Regions from separate parts of the Comamonas sp. 14P8.1.4 genome, predicted to be linked through region 2. Evidence: riboswitches for the same ligand, from Rfam matches in the RefSeq annotation. Region 2 holds a riboswitch; the other holds the start of a gene.
The links. A riboswitch is a leader RNA that binds a small molecule or an ion and turns the genes downstream of it on or off. The one in region 2 is predicted to bind cobalamin.
Positions count from the first base shown of each region.

Region 1: it holds a riboswitch for cobalamin, as region 2 does, so the genes downstream of both, AC27VO_RS07710 (TonB-dependent receptor) here and AC27VO_RS01310 (TonB-dependent receptor domain-containing protein) in region 2, are expected to answer to the same signal.

Region 1 is NZ_JBYOKN010000003.1:152,981-156,164, reverse strand. It holds gene AC27VO_RS07710 (TonB-dependent receptor) at 1-1,291, opposite strand, end outside; cobalamin riboswitch at 1,434-1,654, opposite strand; gene AC27VO_RS07705 (hypothetical protein) at 1,738-1,923, opposite strand; gene miaA (tRNA (adenosine(37)-N6)-dimethylallyltransferase MiaA) at 2,014-3,024, opposite strand; gene AC27VO_RS07695 (multidrug effflux MFS transporter) at 3,044-3,184, opposite strand, start outside.
Region 2 is NZ_JBYOKN010000001.1:274,278-277,461, reverse strand. It holds gene nrdF (class 1b ribonucleoside-diphosphate reductase subunit beta) at 1-844, shown strand, start outside; gene AC27VO_RS01315 (helix-turn-helix domain-containing protein) at 851-1,099, shown strand; cobalamin riboswitch at 1,228-1,469, shown strand; gene AC27VO_RS01310 (TonB-dependent receptor domain-containing protein) at 1,540-3,184, shown strand, end outside.

The DNA of each region.
Region 1 (3,184 bases), on a different contig from region 2:
TGTCGGGTGAGGCAAAAGCATCGCTGTAGTTGGCAAAGACCGAGACCTGGTCCGAGAGGCGGTGGTTGGCACCCAGCTCCCAGGCTGTGTGGTACTCCTGCTGGCTGGAGTTGGCTTGCCCGGGCGACGCGTAGCGGTAGCGCATGCGCTCCCGGCGCAGACCACCGGAGAGCGTCCAGTCGTTCCACAGGTATTGGGTATGCACAAAGCCGCCCAGATTGTTTTTGCGCATGAGGCCGACGGAAGACAGGCGTTCACCCTCCACGCTCTGCACGCCCGCATTCACCGTGAGGGCGCCGCGCTGGTATTGCAGCGCAACTTCGTTGGACTGCTGCGCGTAGTCACTGGTGGAGCCCGGGTAAGTAAAGCTGTTGTACTGGCTGGACTTGTCCTCGCTGTGGTGGCGCGCCGTGAGCTTCCAGGCGGCATTGAGCTGGTATTGCAGCCCAAGGCCCCAGTAGCGGCTGTCAGATACCTGGCGTGGGTAGGGGCTGCCACTGCTTTGGCTCGGGTTGGCATGGAAGGCGGGGGCGGACAGCGCGTTCGGGAAGCGGTTGTCGATACGGCTGGCACCGATTTCCACATTGGCTTGCAGGCCCTTCGCGACCTGGATGTTGCTGGCCAGACGCCAGGTGTTGGCTTCGCTGCTGTCCTGGTGACCGGTGGCATCGGGTTGGCTCCAGCCATTGTGGTGGCTGTGATCGGCCGTCAGGGACAGGTCGAACTTGTCTTTGACCATGCCCACGGATGCCACTGCGCCGCGCTGGCCATGGCTGCCGCCGTAGAGGTCCAAGCTGGCGCTGTCGTGGGCTTTGGTGTAGATCTGAATGCTGCCCGCCGTGGCGCCATCGCCGTACATGACGGCGCCGCTGCCCTTGGTGATTTCAATGCGTTCCACATCGCGCAGCGAGATAGAACCCACCAGGGCCGGTACGTTGTCGATGTTGTTCAGACGCCGACCGTTGACTGAGATCACCACGTTCTGGAAGCCATCTTCGCCAAAGCCGCGCATGGCGATGTTGGGCGCATTGCGGTTGCCCCATTGCGGGGTGATCTGCAGCGAGCTTTGCTGTGCCAGATAGTCAAATACCGAGTGCGCGCCGGAGCGGTCAATTTGCTCGCGCGTATGCACCTCGGAGGCGTAAGGCGCATCGGTGTCTTGCATCTCAATGCGCGTGGCGGACACCACCACATGGGGTTGCTGCACCTCGGTTTGGGCCGCAGCCAGCAAGGAAAAGCCCGTCAGGGCACAGCCCACAGCACAGCTGCGGGGAGAAAAACGAAACGACATGCCGAAGAAATCCATGGCACCGCGTTTGCGTCCCCACAAAGGCGGTGATGTGTGGTCTATGGATGGCTGTGGGGGGAAGAAGAAGAGGTATGCGCGCAAGATGCATCTTGCCGAGCATGTCGCCACCACCCCGCAGCACATCCGCTTGCATGCGTTTCGGCCGGTCTCCGGGCTCGTGTGTTGTTCATCAAACAGCTGCATGGCCTTCCCAGAGCAGGGCTCCAGTGGCGTGATCATGCAGTTAGACACACTGACCGTTGCGGGGGCAGCGCAGGCTTTGCAGACACCGAAGGTGTCGCGCACCTGCTTCCCGTTTAACCCTGTGCTGGAACAGCGATGGGCACCGATAACGCAAAACTGCTCCCTGTAAGGAGCAGTTGCTGAATGATACCCCAGCTGCATTAGCCCGGGCGGGCGTGGTGCCGTCGGGCCTGGGCGGGCTGTGGCTAGCGCGTGTGCACCACGCTGGTGTCGATTTCGCCGTACACCGTCACTCCGCTTTGGGGGCTGGCGGTGGTCTCGGAGGGCACGTAGTAACGGTCCTGTGCGCAGGCCGACAGCAGCAAGGCGCCAGCGGTCAGCAATGCCGCACCAAGGCGGCGGGAGCGAAAAGGTAAACGGGGCAGCGGCATACAGGCAGTCTCCAGAAACAGGCGATGCCTGCATGCTATGCGCAGGCAGGCATCGCGGTGTTTCAGAACGTAGGCGCGCGGTGCCCGGCTTCAGCGCGGCTGGGCAGCGGTTTGCACCACCAGCAGGGCGGCTTGCACCAGGTGCATGGTGGCCATGGGGTCGTCACAGGCAATGGCGTGGCGCTGGGGCATGCTGCGCAGCCAGGTGATCTGGCGCTTGGCCAGCTGGCGCGTGGCGGCAATCCCTTTTTCGCGCACCAGGTGCAAGTTGATGCTGGGTGTGCCTTTGCGTGTTTGCCAGTCCAGCTCTTCCCAGACCTGGCGGTAGCCCACGCAGCGCATGCTGGGCAGCTCGGGGTGCAGGTCACCGCGTGCGCGCAGGCGCTGCACTTCATCGATCAAGCCCGCGTCGAGCATGGTGTCGTAGCGCTGGGCAATGCGCTGGTGCAACCAGGCGCGGTCATTGGGTTCCAAAGAAAAAAGCGTGCAATCGAAGGCTGGTTCTGCGCTTTCAGCTCTCTTTTTTGCTTGGTGAAAGCTGGACAGCGGCTGGCCGGAGACGTGCCACACCTCCAGCGCACGCTGAATGCGCTGGCTGTCGGCCGGGGCCAGGCGGGCGGCGGTTTCGGGGTCGACCTTGGCCAGCTCGGCATGCATGGCAGGCCAGCCCAGCTCGGCGGCCTGGGCATCAATGCGGGCGCGCACCGCAGGGTCGGCGGCGGGCATTTCGTCAATGCCGTCGAACAAGGCTTTGAAGTACAGCATGGTGCCGCCCACCAGCAGCGGAATGGCGCCACGGGCGCGAATCTCGGCCACCAGGCGCTGGGTGTCTTGCACAAACTCGGCAGCGCTGTAGGACTGCAGGGGGTCCAGGATGTTGATCAGGTGGTGGGGCACAGCGGCCAGCTCTTGGGCCGTGGGCTTGGCTGTGCCAATGTCCATGTCGCGATAGACCAAGGCGGAATCCACACTGATGATTTCACAGGCTTGGCCACGCTGTGCCAGCACAGCGGCCAGGGCCAGAGCGGCATTGGTTTTGCCAGAAGCGGTGGGGCCTGCAATCGCAATGCAGGGCAGGGTGTGGGTGGAGGCAGTCAAGATAGGGCAGGGAGAAAACAGGTCAAACCGGGCGGCGGCACGGGCTTTCAGTGCGCGCTGGCGCGCCGTGGCGGCGCACCAGCGTCCATGATGCCAAGGCTGCGGCGAAACACCATGCGGCCAGGCCGAAAACCAAGGGGTACACAGTGCCATTGAAGCTGCG
Region 2 (3,184 bases):
CGATATCCCCTCCTGGGCTACGCTGCGCCCCAGTGAACAAGAACTCACCATTCGAGTGTTCACCGGCTTGACGCTTTTGGACACCGTTCAAAACCAAGTGGGCGCGCCTTCGCTGATGCAAGATGCTGTCACACCGCATGAAGAGTCCGTGCTATCGAACTTCACGTTCATGGAAGCCGTACACGCACGAAGCTATTCGTCCATCTTCTCGACACTGTGCTCCACTGCTGAAATTGATGAAGCCTTTCGCTGGTCTGAAGAAAACCCCTGGCTTCAAAAGAAAGCAAGGCTCATCCTGCAAGAGTACAACGCAACAGAAAATGCGTTTAAAAAGAAAATTGCATCGGTATGCCTGGAGAGCTTCCTGTTCTACAGCGGCTTTTACTTGCCGCTGTACTGGAGCAGCCGCGGCAAGCTCACCAACACTGCCGATTTGATTCGCCTCATCATTCGCGATGAAGCCGTGCACGGCTACTACATTGGCTACAAGTTCCAGCTGGCATTTGCCAAGCTCCCTGCCGAAGAGCAGGAAGCTATCAAGTCGGAAGCCTATGCCATGCTGTACGACTTGTACGAAATGGAGTGTCACTACGCCGCAGAGCTGTATGACCCCGTTGGACTGACCGAAGACGTCAAACGCTTCATGAATTACAACGCGAACAAGGCGCTGAGCAACCTGGGCTTCGAGGCCATGTTCCCCAATGACATGTGCCAAGTGAACCCTGCCATCATGGCTGCACTGAGCCCCAGCGCCAATGAGAACCACGACTTCTTCTCAGGTTCTGGCTCTTCTTACGTGATCGGTAAAGCTGTTGCTACTGAAGACGAGGACTGGAACTTCTGATCAAGTATGCAAGCGGTTTTTATTGGCCCTGTGCTAACGACCTTCCGTAAAAGCAGGGGAATGAGCCAGATTCAGCTGGCTCAGGCAATTGGAGTAGATCGTCAGTATCTGAAAGATATAGAAACTGACAAAAAACCGATGAAGAAACCATTGATGGAGAAGCTCGAACGGGCTTTTTCCATTACGCAGGCAGATTTCTTCGCTTTTTATGTGAGCAACCCAATCAAAGATGCAGAGGTGTGCGCAAAAAGCTAACGCTGTTGCAAGGAGTTCAAGGGGAGAGCCTTTTGCAGGCTTTCCCCTTGTCGGTCTGAGGAGCCATCGCGTGGCAATGCATTGCCAATGCCGCAGCTCATAAAACAGCTGTATGGCCTCACTCAGACAGAAAATCTAGTTTCGTTGGTGCCCGCATTGTCATTCTGACAGTGCAGTTAAACGGGAAGCAGAGTGCAAACGCCTTGACGAGGCGTGATCTAGCCTGCGCTGTCCCCGCAACGGTGAGTCCATGTTCTCTCTTTGAAAGAGCCGCTCTCTGATCCGCCACTGTGCGCAAGTCTGACTTGCGAATGGGAAGGCTAGGGAGTGCCAGACCAGCCCGTATACCGGCCAACGAAGTTTCGTTTGAAGAGTCCTTCAAATATTGTTTGCCCATCGCTGACGGGGAGGTCAGTCGGGCGAATTTTTCAAAATTTCCCATGAAGAGAATTGAACAACAGCGCCTTCGCGCTGTTTTGTCGTTGGCTGTGCGCCCTGTCAGCGCAGCTGTTGCTTTAACCCTGATGCCTGCAGCTTTTTCGCTGGCGGCAGAGATGCCTGAAGTCGTGGTTTCTGCCACGCGCTACGAGCAAAATCTATCCGAGGCACTGTCAGATATCACCGTCGTGAATCGCGCCACCATCGAGCGCAGTGGCGCATCTTCCATCGAAGATCTGTTGGCCAAAGTACCTGGCATTCAAATCACAAGAACAGGTGGAGCTGGCAGCACCACAGAGATGTTCCTGCGCGGAGCCAACAAGCAACACACGGCTGTGTATATCGATGGCATTCGCATTGATGCGCAGAACGGATCAGGTGGTGCACAGTGGGAGTCCATCCCGCTTGACGCCATTGAGCGCATTGAAATTCTGCGCGGTGCTTCAGGCGCTGTTTACGGCTCAGATGCAATGGCAGGAGCCATACAAATCTTCACACAGCGTGGCGAAGATGGGTTCAAACCTTATGTATCCATCGGCCGAGGGACATACCAGACGCTCAAAAGCACTGCGGGCTTCAGCGGAGGCACCGGTAACTGGGACTATGCCGTCGGCATGTCCTATGCAGAAAGTGATGGGTTTGATAGTCAACCCACTGGAAAAAACCATGACAAAGATGGCTATTTGCTCAACTCAGCCAATGCACGCATTGGACTGCAGCTGAGTGACGCACAGCGCTTGAACGTGACAGCGCTGACCAGTGACTCCAAAGCTGGTTATGACAATCGTTCGGATCAGGAAGACTGGGCCATCCGCAATTTAGATGCCTATGGCTTGCAATGGGACAGCCAATGGACAGAAAAATTTAAAACCCACGTGGCGGTCAGCGAATCTAGAGCTGTTTACGAAACAATCGCTAAAAGCCCATTTTTTGCCAAAACAAATTTGCGCAATTATTTGGTGAGCAATGAGCTTTCCACCTCCCTGGGCTTGTTTTCCGCCATGCTGGAGCGTCGTGAAGATACTTTGCACAACAACGGACTGAAAGGTCTGGAGCGTTCTCGCCAGCAAAATGCGATAGGACTGGGCTATGCGGGCAGCTGGAACGCCCACTCGGTACAAATGAACGTTCGCTATGACCAAGACAGCGATTTTGGCGGAAAACAAACCGCTACCATCGCCTACGGATGGGCTTTTGCCGAGAACTGGAAGACCACCGCCTCGGTCGGCACAGGTTTCCGTGTGCCAACGCTGATTCAGCGTTTTGGCGCCAACGGCGATGCAAGCCTTGAGCCAGAGAAGAGCCGCAACACAGAAGTGAGCTTGCGCTGGAGTGAGAACGATCGCTCATTCAGTGCAACCGCCTACCGCAACCAAGTCAAGAATCTTGTGGCTTTCCAGTCTGGTCAAGGCTCATGCGCTGCCACTGGTTGCTACCTGAATGTCGATGAAGCTTTGCTAGAAGGCATCACCTTGGCAGCGCAGTGGCGAACAGGCCCAGTCCGGTGGTATGCCTCTGCAGACTTCCAAAACCCAAGAAACACCAAAACCGGAAATTTCCTGCAACGTCGATCACAGCGATATGCCACGCTGGGCGCTGATACAGCGTGGAAAGATTGGACCTGGGGTGCAGAAGTACAAGCAGCCA